3 regions of the Mesorhizobium sp. AR02 genome follow, and region 1 is predicted to be linked to each of the others. Evidence: predicted binding sites of a transcription regulator. Region 1 holds the regulator's gene; each other region holds the start of a gene.

Region 1 (7,377 bases):
GCCAGCGCGCCGAGTTCCGACGCACGCGCGGTGTCGACCTGCGGGTTGGACGTCGTGTCGGTCATGATTTCCTCCCACCGGCTTGCCGTCTGACGCGGATGCCGAGACCAGCCTAGAAGCTATCCGCGTGATGCGGAAATACAAATCTTTTTGAGAAAACGCCGCGGCTTTTGGGCCGCGGCGTCGATATCGAACAGTATTGCGACGTTTAGTTGCAGGCCGCGACGCTGCCGGCGGCGACGCCCGCGCAGACTTCGTCTTTCTTGATCCAGCCGGCGTCGATGACAACCTTGAGATTGTCCTTGGTGATGGCGACCGGGGTCAGGAACAGCGACTTGACGGTGTTGCCGCCAGGCGTCGTGAAGTCCTTCACGCCGGCGATGTCGGTCATCTTCTTGCCATCGGCCAGCTGCGAGGCGATCTCGGCGGCGTTCTTGCCGAGTTCGCGCGCATCCTTCCACACCGACACGGTCTGGGTGCCGAGCGCGATGCGGTTCAGCGCGGCATGGTCGCCGTCCTGGCCCGAGACCGGCACGGTGCCGGCGAGACCTTGTGCCGTCAGCGCCGCGACGACGCCGCCGGCGGTGCCGTCATTGGCGGCGACCACAGCGTCGACCTTGTTGTCATTGGCGGTCAGGAACTGCTCCATGTTCTTCTGGGCGTTGGCAGGTAGCCAGCCGTCCGTATAGGCCTCACCAACATTCTTGATCTTGCCGCTGTCGATGGCCGCCTTGAGCACTTCCATCGAGCCCGAGAACAGGAAGTCGGCATTCGGATCGGAGCCCGAGCCCTTGATGAAGACATAATTGCCTTCCGGCTTGGCCTTGAACACCGCACTGGCCTGCAGGCGGCCGACTTCCTTGTTGTCGAAGGTCAGGTAGAAGACGTCCTTGTTCTCGATCAGGCGGTCATAGCCGACGACCGGAATGCCTTCGTCCAGCGCCTTCTGCACGGCCGGACCGATGGCCGAGGCGTCCTGCGCCAGGATGATCAGCGAATTGGCGCCCTGCGAGATCAGGCTTTCGACATCGGTAAGCTGCTTGCCGGGATTGGACTGCGCATCGGCGGAGATGTACTTGTCGCCGGCGGCCTCGATCGCCTTCTTCATGGCGGCTTCGTCGGTCTTCCAGCGCTCTTCCTGGAAGTTGGACCACGAAACACCGATGACCTTGTCCTTCGCCTGCGCGACCGACGCAAGCGTCAGCGACATGGCGACACCCGCCAGGATGGCGGCCGTGAATCTCTTCATGATATCCTCCCTGCGCCGCGTATGGCGCGACCAAACTGGCCCTAAGGCCGGCACAGAGGCTCTATTTTTTCGAGCCTCGAAAAAACACTGAGCCAACACCGGAACGCTGTCAACAACGATTCTGATGGATTTTGATGTCCCTGCGAATTTTTTTCGAGCCCCGGAATAAATAAATGACAGGACGGGCCGCTTCTGCCACTATTTGGGCGTGTCGTCGGCAGCGTTCGAGGGGCAGGAAGAACCGCGGCGACCGGGAGGATGTGGGAAACATGTCGGTCGGAATCCGCCACGACGATCTGCGCCGGCGCAACCGCGCGATGGTGATTGCGGCCGTGCGCCGGGCCGGTCGGCCCTCGCGCACCGAGATTGCCGCGACCACCGGCCTCAGCCATTCGACCATATCGGCGATCTCTTCCGACCTGATCGGCGAAGGCATCCTGGCCGAAGGCAAGCCGAGCGAAGCCGGCGCGCTGAAACGCGGCAGGCCACAGGTTGGCCTCGGCCTCAATCCGGAGGCCGCGGCTGTCATGACCGTGGTGCTGTCGCTGAATTTCCTCTCCGTCGCCGTCATCGACTATGCCGGCCAGGTGGTATCGGAAGAACAGCGCCGGCTGGACACGCTGACCATGTCGCGCGAGGCGCTGATCGGTGAATGCGTCGCCATCGTACGACGGCGCCTCGAGGATCCCGATATCGACGTGCGCAGCGTCGCCCGCATCGCGCTGGCGATCCAGGGCATCACCGACACCGAGGCCCGCTCGATGCTGTGGTCGCCGATCACACCGCAGACCGACATCGCCTTCGCCGACATACTCGAGGCCGAGTTCGGCATCCCCGCCACCATGGAAAACGACTGCAACATGATGGCGGTGGCGCTGCGCTGGCGCGATCCGGAGCGCTACCGCGACGACTTCATCGCCATCCTTCTGTCGCACGGCATCGGCATGGGCCTGGTGCTGAAGGGCGAGCTGTTTACCGGCACCCATTCCTCTGGTGGCGAGTTCGGCCACATGATCCATCGGCCGGGCGGCGCGCTCTGCCGCTGCGGACGCCGCGGCTGCGTCGAGGCCTATGCCGGCAACTACGCCATCTGGCGCAACGCCAGGCAGCTCAGCGAGGACACCGAGCCGGTCGCCGATGTCAGCGACGCGCAGATGCGGGCGCTCGCCGCGACGGCGCGGGAACGGGACGGCCCCGAGCGCGAAGCCTACCGCAGGGCCGGCGAGGCACTCGGTTATGGCCTCGGCAGCCTGTTCGCGCTGATCGATCCCGCACCCGTCGCCATGGTCGGCGTCAGCGCCGCCGCCTTCGACCTGATCGAGCCGGCACTGCGCGAGGCGATCGCCCAGACCGCAGGCGGCCAGCACTCGAAATCGATTTCCTTCGACACCGAGCCGAACGAACTGCCGCTGATCCGCGAAGGCTGCGCCATGCGCGCACTGACCTTCGTCGACCAGGAAATTTTCGCGCCGGGGGTGCAGGGTAAGTCAGGCGTTGGAAAGAACGTAGCCTGAGCTGACGTCCGTCATTGATGCCGTAGACCATCGCCGACTTTGGAGATTGGCAGAAGCCTCTCAGCTTCGTCATCAACTCTGAGGAATGGTGGCGTCGCTTCGCTCCTTGCTCCGCCATAGGATGACGAGGTCATGAGCGTCTCAGCCAATCATCAATGCGTGTGACCCGGGAGTGGAGACATTCAACCTATCAACGCTTCCGCGCCAAGGCTCTAATCTTCCCTGATCGCGTAGCCGGCGCCCCGAATGGTTCTAATCACGTCCGGCATGCGGCCATTGTTGACCGCCTTGCGCAGCCGGCCGACATGCACGTCGACGGTGCGCTCGTCGATATAGATCGTCTCGCCCCAGACATTGTCGAGCAGCTGGCTGCGCGAGAACACGCGGCCGGGATGACGCATCATGAATTCGAGCAGGCGGAACTCGGTCGGCCCGAGCCGGATCTCGCTCTTCTTGCGATAAACCCGGTGCGATTCACGGTCGAGCACGATGTCGCCGACCTTGAGCACGCTGGACAGAACTTCCGGCTTGGCGCGGCGCAGCAGCGCCTTGACGCGAGCCATGAATTCCGGCGTCGAGAACGGCTTGACCAGATAGTCGTCGGCGCCGGTCGAGAGCCCACGTACGCGGTCGCTTTCTTCGCCCCGCGCGGTCAGCATGATGATCGGCAGCCGCTCGGTCTCGGGCCGCATCCGCAGGCGCCGACAGAGTTCGATGCCGGACACCGCCGGCACCATCCAGTCGAGCACCAGAAGGTCGGGCACGTTCTCCTGCAGGCGGATTTCAGCCTCGTCGCCGCGCGGCACCACCTCCACCTGGTAGCCTTCGGATTCAAGATTGTAACGGAGCAGCACCCCCAGCGGCTCCTCATCCTCCACCACCATAATGCGTGGCGCGATCATCGATTGGTCACCTCTTGCGTCAGGCCGCGGGCGCCGACATCGCCGTCTCGTCCTGCTTGGGACGATTGGCGGGCAACTGCGTGCCGGTCAGGACATAGTAGGCGTTTTCGGCAATGTTGGTCACGTGGTCGCCGATGCGTTCGAGATTCTTGGCGCAGAACAACAGATGCGTGCAAGCCGTGATGTTGCGCGGATCCTCCATCATGTAGGTCAGCAGTTCGCGGAAGACGGAGGTGTATTTGACGTCGATGCGTTCGTCGTCGGCGCGCAGCTTCGCCAGTGCCGCGGCATCGCGCGCCGCATACTCTTCGATCACGCCCTGCACCTGGATCAGCACCAGCTGTGCCATGGCGTCGATGGAATGCGACAGGTCGCGCGGCGTGGCGCTGAGGCCGACGGTGCCGACGCGCTTGGCGATGTTCTTGGCAAGGTCGCCAATGCGCTCGAGGTCGCCGGCCATGCGGATCGACCCGACGACATGGCGCAGATCATCGGCCATCGGCTGGCGCTTGGCGATCAGCGTGATGGCGCGGTCGTCGAGCTCGCGCTGACGCGCGTCCATGATGGCATCGTCGGAAACCACGCGCTGAGCGAGAGCGTTGTCGGAATTCAGCAGCGCCTTGGTGGCGCCACCGACCATCGAGCCGGCGAGATCGCCCATGTCACTGATCAGCCTGCTGATCTGTCCGAGATCCTCGTCGAAGGCTGCAACTGTGTGTTCGGCCATGATCCTGGTCCTCGTATGCGTGCGATCAGCCGAAGCGGCCGGTGATGTAGTCTTGCGTGCGCTTCTCGCGAGGCGACGTGAAGATCTTCTCGGTTTTGTCGAACTCGACCAGTTCGCCCAGATACATGAAAGCGGTCTGCTTCGAGACACGCGCCGCCTGCTGCATGTTGTGGGTGACGATGACGATCGTGTAGTCGGCCTGCAATTCGTCGATCAGCTCCTCGATCTTGGCGGTCGACAGCGGGTCGAGCGCCGAGGCCGGCTCGTCGAGCAGAATGACCTCCGGCTTCACCGCCACCGTGCGGGCGATGCAAAGCCGCTGCTGCTGGCCGCCAGACAGGCTGAGGCCGCTGGCATTGAGCTTGTCCTTGACCTCGGTCCACAGTGCTGCGCGCTTCAGCGCCTGCTCGACACGGCCGTCCATCTCGGCCTTGCTGATCTTCTCATAGAGCCTGACGCCGAAAGCGATGTTCTCATAGATCGACATCGGGAACGGCGTCGGCTTCTGGAACACCATGCCGATCTTGGTGCGCAGCAGGTTGAGATCCTGCGAGCGGTCGAGAACGTTCTGGCCGTCGAGCAGCACCTGGCCCTCGGCGGTCTGCTTGGGATAAAGCTCGTAGATGCGGTTGAAGACGCGCAGCAGCGTCGACTTTCCGCAGCCCGACGGGCCAATGAAGGCGGTGACGCTGCGCTCGGGCAGCGACAGCGTGATATCCTTCAGCGCCTTCGACTGGCCATAGTAGAAGTTGAGGTTCTTGACCTCGATCTTGGCCTTGGCCACCGCCTCGGCGGCGATCGTCATGTCTGGAGACAACATCTGGCTCATTTGTCCTCTCTGCGTCCGGTCAGGCTGCGCGCAAAGATGCTGAGCGCGAGAACCGTCAATGTGATTATGAGTGCGCCGGTCCAGGCCAGTTGCTGCCATTCCTCGTAGGGGCTGAGAGCGAACTGGAAGATGGTGACAGGCAGGCTGGCCATCGGCGCGTTGAGATTGCTCGACCAGAACTGGTTGTTCAGCGCCGTGAAAAGAAGCGGTGCCGTCTCGCCAGAGATGCGGGCGATGGCCAGCAATATACCGGTGACGATGCCGGACAGTGCGGCGCGGTAGGCGACCGACTTGATGACCACCCAGCGCGGCGCGCCGATCGCGGTGCCGGCTTCGCGCAAGGCGTTGGGCACCAGGTTGAGCATGTCCTCGGTGGTGCGCACGACGACCGGGATGACCAGGATGGCGAGCGCGACAGCGCCGGCGATCGCCGAGAAATGCCCCATCGGCCGCACCATCAGCTCATAGACGAACAGGCCGATGATGATCGACGGCGCCGACAGAAGGATGTCGTTGATGAAACGCACAACAGTGGTGAGCTTCGAGAAGCGCCCGTATTCAGCCATGTAGGTGCCGGCCAGCACACCGATCGGCGTACCGACGATGATGCCGATGATGGTCATCACGATGCTGCCGTAAATGGCATTGAGCAGGCCGCCGGCATCGCCGGGTGGCGGCGTCATTTCCGTGAAGACCGAGAGAGAGACACCGGCGAGGCCCTTGTAGAGCAGCGCGCCGAGGATGAGCGCCAGCCAGGCAAGGCCGATGCCCGCGGCGACGACGCACAGCGTCATCATCACGCCATTCTTGCGCTTGCGGCTCTGGTGAAGCGACGTGGCTGTCGACATCGGTCAGGCTCCCGTGCGGGCGTCGATGCGCATCAGCATGTAGCGTGCGATGGCAAGGATCAGGAAAGTGATGACGAACAGGATCAGGCCGAGCGCCACCAGCGAGGAGGTGTAGAGATCGCCGACCGCTTCGGTGAATTCGTTGGCGATGGTCGCGGAGATCGTCGTTGCCGGCGCGAACAGCGAGGTCGAGATGCGGTGCGCGTTGCCGATGACAAAGGTCACCGCCATGGTTTCGCCGAGAGCGCGGCCGAGGCCGAGCATGACGCCGCCCATGATGCCGATCCGGGTGTAGGGAATGACGACGCGGCGGGTCACTTCCCAGGTCGTGCAACCAATGCCGTAGGCCGATTCCTTCAGTACGGGAGGCACCGTGTCGAAGACGTCCTTGGTGATCGAGGTGATAAAGGGCAGCACCATGATGGCCAGGATCATCGACGAGGTCAGCAGGCCGATGCCATAGGGCGGGCCGGCAAACAGGCTGTTGAGACCGGGAACGCCATGGAACACGTTGATGATGAAGGGCTGCACGGTCGTTTGCAGGAACGGTGCCAGGACGAACAGGCCCCAGATGCCGTAAATGATCGAAGGGATGCCGGCCAGCAATTCAACCGCCATGCCGATCGGGCGCCGCAGCGGGCGCGGGCAAAGCTCGGTGAGGAAGATGGCGATGCCGATGCCGAGCGGCACGGCGATCAGGATGGCGATGGCCGAGGTGATGATGGTGCCGTAGATGGGCGCCAGGGCACCGAACTTCTCGGTCACCGGGTTCCAGCTTTCGCTGGTCAGGAAGGAAAAGCCGAAGGTCGACAGGGCTTGCCAGGAACCGGCAAACAGCGAGACCGCGACGCCGCCGAGCAGGACCAGCACCAAGATTGCGGCAGCGCGGGTCATTCCGTGGAAGATCGAGTCGGTCAGCGCGAACCGTCGAACGGTGGCATCGCGCGAACTTCTGACGGCTGGCAAGGCTTCCTGGACAGCGCTCATGTCAAGCTCGGCTCTTTCGAATTGAAGGAAAAGGAGCGCCGCGGGCGCGGCGCTCCTTCAAGGGATATTACTCGCCGGCGTAGACGGGCTTGCCGTCGGCCTGGATGTCGGCCTTCCACGAAGCCTTGATCAGGTCGACGACGCTGTCGGGGATCGAGACATAGTCGAGCGCCTTGGCGGTTTCCTTGCCGTCCTTGTAGGCCCAGGCAAAGAACTTCAGGGCTTCGCCGGTGGCAGCGGCATCATCCGGAGCCTTGTGGATCAGAACCCAGGTGGAAGCCGCGATCGGCCAGGTGGTGTCGCCGGGCTCGTTGGTGATGA
Region 2 (7,377 bases), 3.7 Mb from region 1:
TCCGATCCATGACGAACAGGGCACGCACGACCGACCGCACGATCTGACCTGTCTCTACAAGCCCGCCACGGTCGACAAGCTGCTGGCTTCGCTCGGCAGCAGGCCCTGGCTTGGCGAGCGACCAACGCTCGCCGTCTTTCTCACCACCGAACAGGGCGCTCGGCATTTCGTGCTCAGCGCCGAGGAGGAGCGTGGCGAGACGATGCGCGAGTCTTTCGCCAATGCCACCGGTCCGCTGTTGATGCATGTCGCATTTCCGAAGGCTGCGCAGATAGCCGACCTGGGCGAAAAAGCGCTGCGCACCGACGACATGGCAAGGCTGGACCTGCTGGCCAAACAGGTTGGTGGCGCGCAGGCGCTCGTCGGCAGCATCGTGTGGAGCGACAAAGAGCTCGGCTGGATCGCCGATTGGCGGCTGGCCAACAACGGCAAGACCTATCGCTGGCAGGTGCGTGGCGTCAGCTTCGACGTGGCGTTCCGCGTGGCAATCGGAGGCGCTGCACAGATTCTTTCGGGCAATGGCCAGCCTTGAGAGATCCACGCTGCCTCTCGGTAAACGGGGCGAAGGAAAGCTGGCACAATCGTGTCGCATTGGTCAGCACCAAGGGCTCGTGGTAAAAGCCGCCGAACGAGAGTTTTGGCCATGAACAAATTCACCCCGACCAAGCCAGCCGGCGCGCGCAGCGTCGACGACATCACCGGCAGCCGCCGCCTGCGCCGCATGCGCAAGGCCGATTGGTCACGTCGCCTGGTGCAGGAGAACCGGCTTTCGGTCGACGACCTGATCTGGCCGATCTTCGTCGTCGAGGGCAGGAATGTACGCGAGCCGATCGCCGCCATGCCGGGCGTCTTCCGCCTGTCGGTCGACCTTGCCGTCAAGGAGGCCGAACGCGCGGCAAAGCTCGGCATTCCGGCGCTGGCCACCTTCCCCAATGTCGAACTCGGCTTGCGCGACCAGACCGGCTCGCACATCCTCGACCCGGAGAACATCATCAACCGCGCCACCCGCGCCATCAAGGACGCGGTGCCCGGGATCGGCATCATCACCGACGCGGCGCTCGATCCGTTCACCAGCCACGGCCATGACGGCATCCTGCGCGACGGCATCATCGTCAACGACGAAACGGTCGAACAGGTCGCGGCGGCGGCCGTCATCCAGGCGGCGGCCGGCGCCGACATCATCGCGCCATCCGACATGATGGACGGCCGCATCGGCGCCATCCGCGACGCGCTCGACGCCAACGGTTTTCAGGACGTGGCGATCATGTCCTACGCAACCAAGTTCGCCTCGGCCTTCTACGGCCCCTACCGCGAGGCGGTCGGCACCGCCGGCCTGCTCAAGGGCGACAAGAAGACCTACTACATCGACCACGCCAATTCGGACGAGGCGGTGCGCGAGGCCGAGCAGGACATCGCCGAGGGCGCCGACATGCTGATGGTCAAGCCCGGCCTGCCCTATCTCGACATCATCCGCCGGCTGAAGGACGAATTCCAGATGCCGACCTTCGCCTACCAGGTGTCGGGCGAATATTCGATGATCAAGGCGGCGGGCGCCAATGGCTGGATCGATGGCGAGAAGGCGATGCTGGAATCGCTGCTCGCCTTCAAGCGCGCCGGCTGCGACGGCATCTTGACCTATTTCGCGCCGGAAGTGGCGCAGATGCTGAAGGGGTAACCCCGACTTCCCGGGCAAGGCCTTTCAGTAGCTGTCACCACTCTTTCGACCGGCCGGTGGTTCTTTCGAATTCCCGCTGACAAGATCGGCGTGACCCGGCTACGATGGCGGCACGGCCGGAGGCGGCCGGCAGCCCGCACCTCGCCGAGAGGTATGGCGAACGCCTCCAGAGGATGCTTCCTGACCCGTTTCACCGTCGGGCGAAGGCGTCGGCAATGCGGGCACTGACGAAGACTTCGCCGTGACCCGAGGAAACGGACATGCTTGCCTATCGTGATGCCAAGACCATGGCGAAAGCCATGCGGGAGGCGCTTGCCGCCCGCGACCTGACGATCAGCCACAGCGAGGCCCTGGAGATCGTCGCGCGCCAGTTCGGACTGGCGACCTGGAACATCCTGTCGGCGAAAATCGATGCGCCGGCGGCCCGGCAGGAAACGATCATTTTCGAAAGGACGGCGCCGATCGTGCGCATCTTCGACGTCGCCAAGGCGCACGAATTCTATCTCGGCTACCTCGGCTTCGCAGTGGACTGGGAGCACCGTTACGGCGACAACTTCCCGCTTTATACGCAGGTCTCGCGCGGCAACCTGGTCCTGCATTTGTCTGAACATGCCGGCGACGCGACGCCGGGCGGCAACATGGTGGTGTACATGAAAGCCATCCGCGACTTTCACAAAGAGCTTGCGGCCAAGGACTACCGTTATATGAAGCCCGGTCTCGAGCACGAAGACGGGCGGCTGACGGTCGAGGTCATCGACCCGTTCAGCAACCACATCCGCTTCATGGAACTCACCGGCGAATAGCCTGATATTGCGTCTGCTTCGGCGACCACCAGTGGCCACCGCAGCGTATCGCTACGCAAAATTCCGGACGTCACTTGGCGACGATGTCAGGACGTGTCTCCATCGTAGGGAACACCGCTTGTGACCTGCAATCGGTTTGCTACAAGAAAACCGATTGCAAAACATAATTGGTTATCGAGGAGGATCTCCATGCCCAAACTTCGCGTCAACGCATTCACCCTATCGCTCGACGGCTATGGCGCCGGTCCCGATCAGAATCTGCAAAATCCGCTCGGCGTCGGAGGGGAATCCTTGCACAAGTGGTTTGTCGACACCCGCACCTTCCGTGAGATGGTGCTCGGACAAGATGGCGGCACCACCGATATCAACGAGGCGTTCGCGGCTCGCAGTTTCGAAAATGTCGGCGCCTGGATCCTCGGCCGCAACATGTTCGGGCCGATCCGCGGCGAATGGCCTGACGACAGCTGGAAAGGCTGGTGGGGTGACAACCCGCCCTACCATGTGCCGGTTTTCGTGCTGACGCGCCACGAGCGGGCACCCATCACCATGGAAGGCGGCACCACCTTCCACTTCGTCACCGACGGCATCCATTCGGCGCTCGAGCAGGCAAAGGCGGCGGCTGATGGCAAGGATGTGCGGGTTGGCGGCGGCGTCGCCACCATCCGCCAGTATTTGCAGGAAAAGCTCATCGACGAGATGCATCTGGCAATCTCGCCGGTGCTGCTTGGCAGAGGCGAGAACCTTTTTGCCGGCCTGGATATGTTGAAGCTAGGCTACCAGTGCAGCGAGCAGGTGGCGACGCCGCTTGCCACGCATGTGGTGATCAAGCGGACGTAGCTACAGCTCTTTCTCCCCGTCACTATACGGGGAGAAATGCCCGGCAGGGCAATGAGGGGCGGCGCGACCGGTTGAAGATTGCGTTTCCGACGGCACCGCCAATAGCAAATGGCAACACCCGCGCATCGCTTCCGCCCGCGTTCAATTGTCAAGATCGGCGCCGCCCCTCATCCGCCCTTCGGGCACCTTCTCCCCGTATAGTGACGGGGAGAAGGAAGAAATCACTCAATACTTCTCCGGCACGTAAAGCTCGCGCGGCAGCGTCTGGCGCTCGTATTCGGGGTTGAAGACGCGCTCCGGCAGCGTAATGTCCTCGTGCGGCACCTCTTCATACGGCATCTGCTTGAGCAGATGATCGATGCAGTTCAGCCGCGCCCGCTTCTTGTCGTTGCCCTCGACGATGAACCAGGGCGCCTCGGGAATGTTGGTGCGGGCGAAGGTCTCTTCCTTGGCCTTGGTGTACTGCTCCCAGCGCACGCGCGATTGCAAATCCATGGGCGACAGCTTCCACTGCTTCATCGGGTCATGGATGCGCATCAGGAAGCGCATCTGCTGTTCCTCGTCGGTGATCGAGAACCAGTATTTCACGACAGTGATGCCCGAGCGCACCAACATGCGCTCGAACTCCGGCACGTCGCGGAAAAATTCCTCGACCTGACCTCCATCGGCAAATCCCATCACTCGTTCGACGCCGGAGCGGTTGTACCAGGAGCGGTCAAACAACACGATCTCGCCGCCGGCCGGCAGATGCGGCACATAGCGCTGGAAATACCATTGCGACTTCTCGCGCTCGGTCGGCGCCGGCAGCGCCACGACGCGGCAGATGCGCGGATTGAGCCGCTGGGTGATGCGCTTGATGACGCCGCCCTTGCCGGCGGAATCGCGACCCTCGAAGATCACCACCAGCTTCTTCTTGTGATAGGCGACCCAGGACTGCAGCTTGATCAATTCGGACTGCAAGCTGATCAGGTCGCGAAAATATTGCATGCGGTCGATCGAAGGCGGATGCGCGTTCTTGTAGATCTTGGCGATCTCCATCGACAGCGCCGGCTCCGACATTTCGAGCTCATAATCTTCGTCGAGCGTGTCGGCGAGCTCGGCTTCGAGCCAGTCCTTGGCGGGAGAATTCTGTCTTAGCTCGGTCATATCGGTTGCTCCGCTTGCAAGCCTGTCGGTTCATGTCCGGCACCCCAAACTGCTGGCCTGCGGCCTGGAATGGAAACACCTTAGCCGATTCAATATAGGCCGGCAGTGACGGTTTTATTGCAGCCCAAGCGCGATTGGCGCGCTGTGGAGTCGGCGATGTCTAGTCGATCCATCATCATTGCATGGCGACAAGCTGGCCGAATTGTCCTACAAATCCCCGGTCGCATTTCGGGCTGCCCTTCGCGGCGCCCCAATTCAACACAATCGCGAGGACCGACATGGAATACCGCACCCTTGGCCGTTCCGGCCTGAAGGTTTCGACACTGACTTTGGGCACCATGACCTTCGGCGGCGCAGGCCCGTTCGCCGCGGTCGGCAACAGCGATCTTACCGAAGCCAAGCGGATGATCGACATGTGCATCGACGCCGGCATCAACCTCATCGACACCGCCAATGTCTATTCGAACGGCCTGTCGGAGGAGATCATCGGCGAGGCGCTCGGCGGCAAACGCAAGAACGATGTGCTGATCGCCTCCAAGGCGCGCATGCGGATCGGCAGCGGACCCAACGACGAAGGCCTGTCGCGCCACCATCTGATCCGTGAATGCGAAAAGAGCCTGAAGCGGCTGAAGACCGACGTCATCGATATCTATTTCGTCCACCAGTGGGATGGCCTTACCCCGGTCGAGGAAACGATCGCCGCGCTCGACACTTTGGCCAGCCAGGGCAAGGTGCGCTATATCGGTTGCTCCAACTGGTCCGGCTGGCAGGTGATGAAGGCGATCGGGATCAGCGACAGCCATCACCAGCAGCGTTTCGTCACCCAGCAGATCCACTACACGCTGGAGGCCCGCGAGGCCGAGTATGAACTGCTGCCGATCTCGGTCGACCAGGGCCTGGGCGTGCTGGTCTGGAGCCCGCTCGCCGGCGGCTTGCTGTCCGGCAAATACCGCCGCGACAGCCCGACCGCACGGCAGCTGGCCGGCTGGTCCGAGCCGCCCATCCGCGACGAGGACCGGCTGTGGCGGATCGTCGATGAGTTGGTCGAGATCGGCAAGGCCCGCGGCGTATCGGCGGCGCAAGTGGCGCTTGCCTGGCTGCTCGGCCGCCCCACCGTCTCCTCGCTGGTGATCGGCGCCCGTAACGATGTCCAGCTCAAGGATAATCTCGCGGCGGCAAGCCTGGGGCTCAGCCCTGACGAACGCCAGCGCCTCGACACGGTCAGCCGGCCGCCCCTGCTCTACCCCTATTGGCACCAGCAATTGACGGCGAAGGCTCGTTTTGGTGCTGCCGACCTCGTGATTGACCGAAGCGGCGTCTGACAGCAGAGGCGAGCAGCGCCCAAGCGCGTCACGTCGAAGCGAATTCAGGTGACGCGCTTCAGGTCTTCGTGTTGATGCATGTCGTTCTTTTGAGCGACATGCACTAGCCCTCGATGAAACGCCAGACCTCGGCATCCGGTTTGATCTGACCGCTCAGCACGAAATATTTGTAGAGCACCAGAAGCGAGATCGCCTGTTCGGTCTGTTCGTCGTTGAATATCCGGCAATAGGCGTTCGCGGTTGCGATGATGCGCTCTGCTTTCGCCGGGTTCCGTTCGAAATAGGCCACATGTTCGGCAAGGTCGGAGAAATCGGCTTGGAGCGGCACATAGTGCACATTGGCTTCGAGTTGCCGCTCCGCGAACCATGTTTCGTATGTCGGCGGCGGCATCAGGCAGAGCGACTTCGAGTTCAAGATCCATTTGAGGTTGGTCGCCACGTCATTGCCTTCGAGCGAGACGATGTAGCGATAGCGCTGGTGCTGGCTGATGCTGAGAAAGGGCTTGGCGTATTCGGCCGGCGCGTTGGGCTTGTGCGAGCCGGCATCGCAGAACGGCAGGTCGCGCACCGCTTGCAGGAACCGTGTCCTGATCGGATTGTTGAGATCGCCGCGCCAGACCACGGCCGGCAGCTTGTCGGCGAACGAGATGGCGTCAGCCGGCATCTGGAAGTGACGGAACTTGTCGAGCTTCATGATGACCGCGTTCTCGTCGTCATCACGGATCGGCCGGTCCTTCACGATCGTCGGCACCTTCGGCACATTCCTGACATCGCCGAATTCGATGTCGATGAGCAATCCAGGATCGAAGTAGCGGGCGAATTCCTTCAGGTCGTAATAGTACATGGTCGGCGTGAAGGGCAGCTTGCTGATGCGCATGGCATTGGCGCTTGGCGCGAAACCATCCTGCAGCTTGTTGTAGTAATTCAACCGTCGGCGCGCCGCCTCATCGCAAAGCCTGGCCTTTTCGAGGCGAATGGCCAGCCTGCGGCGGAACAGGGTTTGTGGAACGATATCGCGCGCCGCGTTTCGCGCATAGTAGAAAACCTTTGCCGACGTCCGCGCGATTGTGGCCATGGTTCACTTGATCAAAAACAAACGAGCAGCTCCCAACACGCTGGCGCCCCGCGTTTCCTACATCATTGTGGCGCCGATCTGGCAAGCCCCCTCGGATCTCTGAGGCTGCGCCCGCACTGTCGCTTCAGCTGTTGTATTTGACGGCTAATGCTCCTAGGCAGGGTCAGAGCCGCAAGGCGATGAAAAGGAGCCGATATGGCGCGAGCACCAAACTACGATCAGGAACGCAAGGAACGCGACCGGCAGAAGGCGGCGAAGAAGGCCGAAAAGCTGGCGGCCAAGGTTGCAGCGCGCGAACGTTCAAAGCCTGAGGGCGAGATCGAAAACGAAACAGCGGAATGACGGCAAAAGGCCCGCACATGCGGGCCTTGCCTCAATCCAGATTGTCGCCCTGCGTCAGGCGGGCGCCTTGTCGCTGACAAAAACGTCCACTTCACGCGCCGCGGCGATAAAGGCGCGCCGGGCGTTCATGGCCGGCTTGTCGCCGGCCAGCGCGTCGTGGCAGGCCTGCAGCGCTGC
Region 3 (7,377 bases), 1.1 Mb from region 1:
TCGCGCTCGCCGGCAACAGGCTGATCACCATTCGCTATCACGAACCGAAGGCGTTCAAGACCTTCCCGCTGCGCGCCGAGAAGGTGGCGACCGGCTGCACCAGCGGCGACACCATCCTGATCGGCCTCTTGGAAGCGATCGTCGACCGTCTCGCCGACATCCTTGAGCGCGCCGGCCGCGACATCGAGGCGATATCGCGCGACATATTCGAGGCACGCTCGACCAAGGTGTCGAAGCGCAACCGCGACTTCCAGGAGCTGCTGAAAGCCATCGGCCGCAAGGAAGACATCGCTTCGTCCGTCCGCGACAGCCTGATCTCGTTGCAGCGCCTGGCCGGCTTCCTCGCCCATGTCGCCACCCAGACCAAGATGAGCAAGGACGTCCGCGCCCGCATCAAGACCTTGTCGCGCGACGTGCTGTCGCTCGCCGACCACGCCACCTTCCTGTCGCAGAAGATTTCCTTCCTGCTCGATGCCACGCTCGGCATGATCTCGATCGAGCAGAACGCCATCATCAAGATCTTCTCGGTCGCCGCCGTCATCTTCCTGCCGCCGACACTGGTCGCCTCGATCTACGGCATGAATTTCGACATCATTCCCGAGCTGAAATGGCAGCTCGGCTATCCCTTCGCCATCGGCCTGATGATCCTGTCGGCGATCCTGCCCTTCTGGTATTTCCGCCGCCGCGGCTGGCTCTGACCGCTGCCGCCGGTGCCGGCTGCCTCACGCTGGCTCACCAGAAAGGACTTGACCAAATCGCGCGCTGCCTGCATCCGGGTTCGCCGATCCATGCGGATCGCGCGTTCTGCAGGGATGCCAGACCATGACCGCAAAGACATGGGCCTATGAGGATTTCGTCGAGGGCGCCTCGTTCGACCTCGGCACGAAAGAAGTGAGCGCGGCCGAGATCGTCGAATTCGCCGGCGAATTCGATGCCCAGCCGATGCACCTCGACGAGGTGGCCGGCAAGGCCAGCATCCTGGGCGGCCTATCGGCCTCGGGCTGGCACACCTGCGCCATGTTCATGCGCATGCTGTGCGATGCCTTCCTGCTGGACTCCACCTGCCAGGGCGCGCCCGGCGTCGATCAGGTCAAGTGGAAGAAACCGGTTCTGGCTGGCGATACGCTGAAAGGCAGCCTGGTTGTCCTCGCCAAGCGCCTGTCGAAATCGAAGCCGCAACTCGGCTTCGTCACCATGCGCAGCGAGCTGGTCAACCAGCGTGGCGAAAGCGTTTTCGAGCTTGAGAATTCCGTCATGTTCCTGACGCGTGATGCCGCGGGGAATGCGGCATGACCCTCGACGAATTCTTCCGCATCGGCACCACGGTGACGCTGGGCTCGCACACATTCGAAGCCGAGGCGATCAAGGCGTTCGCCCGCAAATACGACCCGCAGATCTTCCATATCGACGAGGAAGCCGCCAGGAAGAGCGTGCTCGGTGGCCTCTGCGCCTCCGGCTGGCACACCGCCGCCACCTGGATGAAGCTCAACCTCGAAGCCCGCATGGACGCCGGTGGCGCCAGCTGGAACGGCCCCGGCCCGATGCCCGAATTCGGCCCCTCGCCTGGCTTCAAGAACCTGAAATGGCTGAAGCCCGTCCATGCCGGCGAGACCGTCACCTTCACGCGCAAGGCGGTTTCCCATCGCCCAATCTCATCGCGCCCCGGCTGGCGGCTGCTCGCGCTTCACTCGGAAGCCTTCGATTCGACCGGCGACAAGGTGCTGGAGTTCGAGAGCGCTGTGTTGGTGAAGGTGGAGTAGTGAGTAGTGAGTAGTGAGTAGTGAGTAGTGAGTAGTGAGTAGTGAGTAGTGGGTAGTGGGTGTTACGCCTGTTACCGAACGCCGATCTTCACTATTCACTATTCACTATTCACCACTCACTAATGCCCTTCAAACCCGATCAGCGTCCGCACCGGCACACCCAGCGCCTCAAGCTTGGCGCGCCCGCCGAGATCCGGCAGGTCGATGACGAAGCAGGCGGCAAGAATATCGGCGCCGATCTGGCGCAGCAGCTTCACCGCCGCTTCCGCCGTGCCGCCGGTGGCGATCAGATCGTCGACGAGGATCACTTTCTCACCAGGGGCAACGCCGTCCTTGTGCATTTCCATCTCGTCCAGCCCGTATTCCAGGCTGTAGGCGACGCGCACCGTCTCATAGGGCAGCTTGCCCTTCTTGCGGATCGGCACGAAGCCGGCCGAGAGCTGATGGGCGACGGCGCCCCCAAGGATGAAGCCGCGCGCCTCGATGCCTGCTATCTTGTCGACCTTCTGCCCGGCATAGGGATGCACCAGCTCGTCGATGGCGCGGCGGAAGGCGCGCGCATTGCCGAGCAGCGTGGTGATGTCGCGAAACAGGATGCCGGGCTTCGGATAGTCCGGAATGGTGCGGATCGACGCCAGCAGCGTGTCTTCGAGCGAAGGTTTCATGAGGCGGCTCTCCGGGTGATCCAGCTGGCAAGTGCAAACGGCGCAGGGACCAAACCCGACGCGACCGACAACGGCTAGCGCGATGTGACGCCCGAGACAAGCGCATCCGGCAAGGGATTGGCCTCGTTCGCTCTGTCCCATGCCTGCGCGACGATCTTCCACTGCCCTTGGCTCTTCACCAGCAACAGCATTTCCATGGACCGGCTGGTCTCGGCACTGTTCTCGATCATCTCCGCCGCGACCGCCGCGATCGCGATGTTGCCGAAGACACAGATATCGGTACCGAGCACGGTCTCCTGGAGCGATCGCAGCGACGTGCGTGACAGACCACGCATCCGCTCGACGAAATCGACAACACTGATGCGTCTTGCCGGGCGGGCTGCCGGATAGAGGCTGGCGCCGTCCAGGAAATCGCCGACGAAATCATCCCACCCTGGGGCGATACTCTCATCCCAGCTAAGGCTGGCAAACTGCCGGTCGATGACGGCCCGTATCACGTCCTCGTCCGTACCCATTCCGTTCGCCATGATCCGCTCCTTCCGTTCGGCCGCCTGCACCGGAGATTGGCACGCGACACTTGTCCGATCGAATTGCAGCCCATCAGCTTCATAAGCCGTCCGATCTCGATCCGCATCTGTTTGAGCGCCGCGCTATGCCAAAGGACTGGTTGCCGAACTCTCGCATAGAGGTAAAAAAGGGGCGCCTGAAGCGCCCCTTCCGGTCGAACCATGGTCGCTACATGACCCATCTTCTGCGAAAAATACTGACCGTCATCATGGCAACCTCGCTCCTGAGCTGGGCGCCGGCAGTCGTCTCCGCTGCCGAGCGGGCCAGTTGGACGGTCGTGCTACGCCCGACAGATTTCGTGGTCGGCGACGCGCTTGGACAATTGCATACGCGTCGACAATGGATCACTGGATTCGACGAACGGTCCGGCGCGTTCGAGATCGCTCTGCGCAGGAAGGCAATCGCGATTTCGGCGCCGCGCTGTCGGATGAACTATCTGATTTTGACGATCCCCGTTTATTACCCTGAAAATCCGAAGCAGGCATCCGTCCGCGAGCGTCGCGTAGTCTATGATGCTCTCGTCGCACTGCAGACGAAGGGCAAAGGCAGCGCAACTGTTGGCGTTGAGGCGCCTGAGCCTCTCGCTCGCAAAGGAAAACGAGGTATCGAGCTTCTTGCCTGCAACCTGTACTTTGCCTTTCCAATATCGGTGCAAGTGTCGACGCAGTGAGCTGTTGCCGGCTTCAGTCTCCTGGAGCCCGCTGCTCGAGAACGAAGACAAATTGACGTCCCGGCTGGCGCGGGCAGAAAGCACCCAAGCGCGTCGCGTGAATCCGCTTCGACGCGACGCTTTGGGACTTACATGCCGAGATCGGAGCGAAGCTCGGCCTTGGCCACTTCGTATTCGGCCTTGAAGTCGTCCCGGTTGAGCAGGATTGCGGCAATGACGCTGCCGGAAATCTTGCCCATCTCGACGTCGGACGCATAGTGGATACCGCCAACCTCACGGTTGTGAGCGTATTCGGCCGCGCGCGCCATGATCTCGGCGCGCTTCTCCGGGACCATGTCGGCCAGGATGATGCCCATCATGGTGCCGACGGTGGCGTGGCCGGACGGCCAGGAGCCGGAGCTCGACAGCTTGACCGCCGGCTTGACGAGATCGCTGAGCTGGTGCGGACGGGGGCGCTTCCAGACATCCTTGGCCGGATCGACGACAGCGCCTTCGGTCTCGACGACGCGATCGAAGAAGGCGCTGAATTTCGGCAGCTTCTCCTTGGTGAAATTCGGCCCCATCACATTGGCGAAGCGCCAGACATTCTCCTCGGAATCGGCAACGGCGCTGGCCACCATCTCGGGCGTGCGCGTCACCTGCAGTGCCAGCACCTCGCCAAGTTCGGCCTTGGTCTCAGCCGAATCGTTTGCCGGCGGCGGCGGCAGGATCATCGTCAGGTCGATGTCCTTGTTGGTGACGAAGGGTTTTGCGTCTTCGGCCTGGGCGGCCGAGCCAATGACCAGCAGCAGCAGACCAGCCGCCAGCGATGCGTATTTCTTCATGGGTGCGATCCTTTTGTTCGGAATGACGCAGGATCGCTATGTGCAGTGACGGCCATGTGACACACCGCCACCGGAAACGCGAAAGGGCGCCTCGAGGCGCCCTTTCGTAATCATATGTTGCCTTGGCGCTGCTTAGTGCGCCACGCCTTCCCACACCTTCCGCTTGACCAGGTAGACCAATCCACCAAACACCAGGAGGAAAAACAGCACGTTGATGCCGGTATGCTTGCGGGCTTCCATGTGCGGCTCGGCCGCCCACATCAGGAAGGCAGCGACGTCGCGGGAATATTGGTCGACCGTCTGCGGTGCGCCATCATCATAGGTCACCTGGCCGTCGGAGAGCGGCTTGGGCATCTTCAGCGACACGCCGGACATGAAGTACGGGTTGTAGTGCGTGCCTTCGGGGATGACCATGCCGGCAGGCGGCGTCTGGTCGTAGCCGGTCAGCAGCGAATGGATGTAGTCGGGGCCGCCGGCATCATACTGGGTGAAGATGTCGAAGACGAACTGCGGAAAGCCGCGCTCGACGCCGCGCGCCTTGGCCAGCAGCGACATGTCGGGCGGCGCCGCGCCACCATTGGCGGCCGCGGCGGCCTCTACATTGGCGAACGGCGCCGGGAAATAGTCCGATGGCTTGCCGGGACGGTCAAACATCTCGCCGGCATCGTTGGGGCCGTCATGGATGGTGTAGGTGGCCGCCAGCGACTTGATCTGGGCATCCGAATAGCCAAGGCCCGTTGGGCCTTCCAGCGTGCGGAACGCCACCAAATTCATCGAATGGCAGGCCGAGCAGACTTCCTTGTAGACCTTCAGGCCGCGCTGCAGCTGGCCCTTGTCATAGGTACCGATCGGACCCGTGAAGCTCCAGCTCATCTCCTTCGGCTCATTGATCGGGAAATGCGTCGGCGCTGCCGCATTGTGCGCCTCTTCGGCCGCGAAGGCGGCGGTGCCGGCGGCCACAAGGCCGATCAGCGCCAGCGAGGTGAGAATCTTTTTCATGCCAAATCCCCTTAGATTCTCTACCGCTCAGCCCTTGGTCTCTGGCGCGGCCGTGGCGCCCGCCGGATGCCCGCTGCCACCCTTGTTCTTCTCGAGCACCGCCTCGGTGATCGAGTTCGGCAGCCTGCGCGGCGTCTCGATCAGGCCAAGCACCGGCAGTACGATCAGGAAGAAGGCGAAATAGAACAGCGTCGCCGCTTGAGCGTAGCCAACGTAGTTGCCCACGAACTCACCTATCAGGAGGGTCAACAGACCGCCGCCTTCCGCCGGCTGCGAGCCAAGCCAGCCAAGCAGGATGGCATCGGCCACGAACAGCCAGAAGAACAGCTTGTACCAGGGCCGGTAGACCGCCGAGCGCACCTTGGAGGTGTCGAGCCACGGCACCAGGAACAGCATGACGATGGCGCCGAACATGCACAGCACGCCGCCGAGCTTGGAGTTGATCGGCCCGATGTTGAAGGTGATGGCGCGCAGGATCGCGTAGAACGGCAGGAAGTACCATTCCGGCACGATATGGGCCGGCGTCTTCAGCGGGTTGGCGACGATGTAATTATCGGGATGGCCGAGATAGTTCGGCAGGAAGAAGATGAAATAGGCGAAGATGAACAGGAACACGATCATGCCGAACGCGTCCTTGATGGTCGCGTAAGGGGTGAAGGCGACGGTGTCGGTCTTCGACTTGACCTCGATGCCGGTCGGGTTCGACTGACCCACGACATGCAGCGCCCAGACGTGCAGCACGACGACGCCGGTGATCATGAACGGCAGCAGGTAGTGCAGCGCGAAGAAGCGGTTCAGCGTCGGGTTGTCGACGGCGAAGCCGCCGAGCAGCAACTGCTGGATCCACTCGCCGACCAGCGGAATGGCGCTGAAGAAGCCGGTGATGACGGTGGCGCCCCAGAAGCTCATCTGTCCCCATGGCAGCACGTAGCCCATGAAGCCGGTCGCCATCATCAGGAGATAGATGATGCAGCCGAGGATCCAGAGCAGTTCGCGCGGCGCCTTGTAGGAGCCGTAATAGAGGCCACGGAAGATGTGCATGTAGACGGCGATGAAGAAGAACGAGGCGCCGTTGGCATGCATGTAGCGCAACAGCCAGCCGGAATTCACGTCGCGCATGATCTTCTCGACCGAGCCGAAGGCGAGATTGGTGTCGGCCGTGTAGTGCATGGCCAGCACGATGCCGGTCAGGATCTGCGCCACCAGCATGATCGACAGGATGCCGCCGAAGGTCCACATGTAGTTGAGGTTGCGCGGCACCGGATAGGCGACGAAGCTGTCATAGACCAGCCGCGGCAGCGGCATGCGGGCGTCGAACCAGCGTTCGATACCGGTTTTGGGCGTGTAGGTCGAGTGTCCCTCGCTCATCGAAATATCCCCCTGCCTCAACCGATAAGGATCTTGGTATCGGAAATGAACTTGAATAACGGCACAGCCATGTTCTCAGGCGCCGGGCCTTTGCGGATGCGGCCGGCGGTGTCGTATTGCGAACCATGGCACGGGCAGAACCAGCCGCCGAAATCGCCTTCCTGGCCGAGCGGAATGCAGCCGAGATGCGTGCAGACCTGAACCATCACCATCCAGGCTTCCTTGCCCGGCGTGGTGCGGTTGGCGTCGGTCGCCGGCGCGTCGGACGGCAGATTGGCGTTGCGGGCGATCGGATCCTTCAGATCGGAAAGGTTGACGGCCTCGCCGTCCTTCATTTCCTTTTCGGTGCGGTTGCGCACCACGACCGGCTTGCCGCGCCACTTGACGATCAGCGACATGCCAGGCGTCAGCGAGGCGACATCGACTTCGACTGAAGCGAGCGCCAGCGTCGAGGCATCGGGACGCATCTGGTCGATGAACGGCCAGGCGACGGCACCGGCCCCGACCACAGCGGCCATGCCCGT

Evidence for each region. Region 1 encodes PhoB, which activates phosphate uptake and scavenging genes when phosphate is short. Its sites were predicted from a motif close to TGTCATNNANCTGTCAT; they were not measured.
Region 2: a site for PhoB is predicted at 4,567-4,583, ahead of ppk2 (polyphosphate kinase 2). Genes of this name have one in related genera too.
Region 3: a site for PhoB is predicted at 4,532-4,548, ahead of DBIPINDM_RS26115 (acid phosphatase). Genes of this name have one in related genera too.

Annotation. Positions count from the first base shown of each region.
Region 1 is NZ_CP080531.1:3,429,803-3,437,179, reverse strand. Features, by position in the region: gene DBIPINDM_RS20825 (sugar ABC transporter permease) at 1-65, opposite strand, end outside; gene xylF (D-xylose ABC transporter substrate-binding protein) at 209-1,249, opposite strand; gene DBIPINDM_RS20815 (ROK family protein) at 1,519-2,763, shown strand; gene phoB (phosphate regulon transcriptional regulator PhoB) at 2,976-3,665, opposite strand; gene phoU (phosphate signaling complex protein PhoU) at 3,685-4,392, opposite strand; gene pstB (phosphate ABC transporter ATP-binding protein PstB) at 4,418-5,221, opposite strand; gene pstA (phosphate ABC transporter permease PstA) at 5,218-6,069, opposite strand; gene pstC (phosphate ABC transporter permease subunit PstC) at 6,073-7,056, opposite strand; gene pstS (phosphate ABC transporter substrate-binding protein PstS) at 7,124-7,377, opposite strand, start outside.
Region 2 is NZ_CP080531.1:7,150,344-7,157,720, forward strand. Features, by position in the region: gene DBIPINDM_RS39140 (DUF2066 domain-containing protein) at 1-532, shown strand, start outside; gene hemB (porphobilinogen synthase) at 644-1,675, shown strand; gene DBIPINDM_RS39150 (glyoxalase superfamily protein) at 1,936-2,478, shown strand; gene DBIPINDM_RS39155 (dihydrofolate reductase family protein) at 2,668-3,315, shown strand; gene ppk2 (polyphosphate kinase 2) at 3,541-4,461, opposite strand; gene DBIPINDM_RS39165 (aldo/keto reductase) at 4,740-5,783, shown strand; gene DBIPINDM_RS39170 (glycosyl transferase family 90) at 5,887-6,858, opposite strand; gene DBIPINDM_RS39175 (hypothetical protein) at 7,054-7,200, shown strand; gene DBIPINDM_RS39180 (DUF982 domain-containing protein) at 7,255-7,377, opposite strand, start outside.
Region 3 is NZ_CP080531.1:4,546,417-4,553,793, reverse strand. Features, by position in the region: gene corA (magnesium/cobalt transporter CorA) at 1-698, shown strand, start outside; gene DBIPINDM_RS26145 (MaoC family dehydratase) at 823-1,293, shown strand; gene DBIPINDM_RS26140 (MaoC family dehydratase) at 1,290-1,760, shown strand; gene DBIPINDM_RS26135 (adenine phosphoribosyltransferase) at 1,880-2,425, opposite strand; gene DBIPINDM_RS26130 (nuclear transport factor 2 family protein) at 2,500-2,982, opposite strand; gene DBIPINDM_RS26120 (hypothetical protein) at 3,003-3,662, shown strand; gene DBIPINDM_RS26115 (acid phosphatase) at 3,791-4,486, opposite strand; gene DBIPINDM_RS26110 (cytochrome c1) at 4,619-5,485, opposite strand; gene DBIPINDM_RS26105 (cytochrome b) at 5,513-6,853, opposite strand; gene petA (ubiquinol-cytochrome c reductase iron-sulfur subunit) at 6,871-7,377, opposite strand, start outside.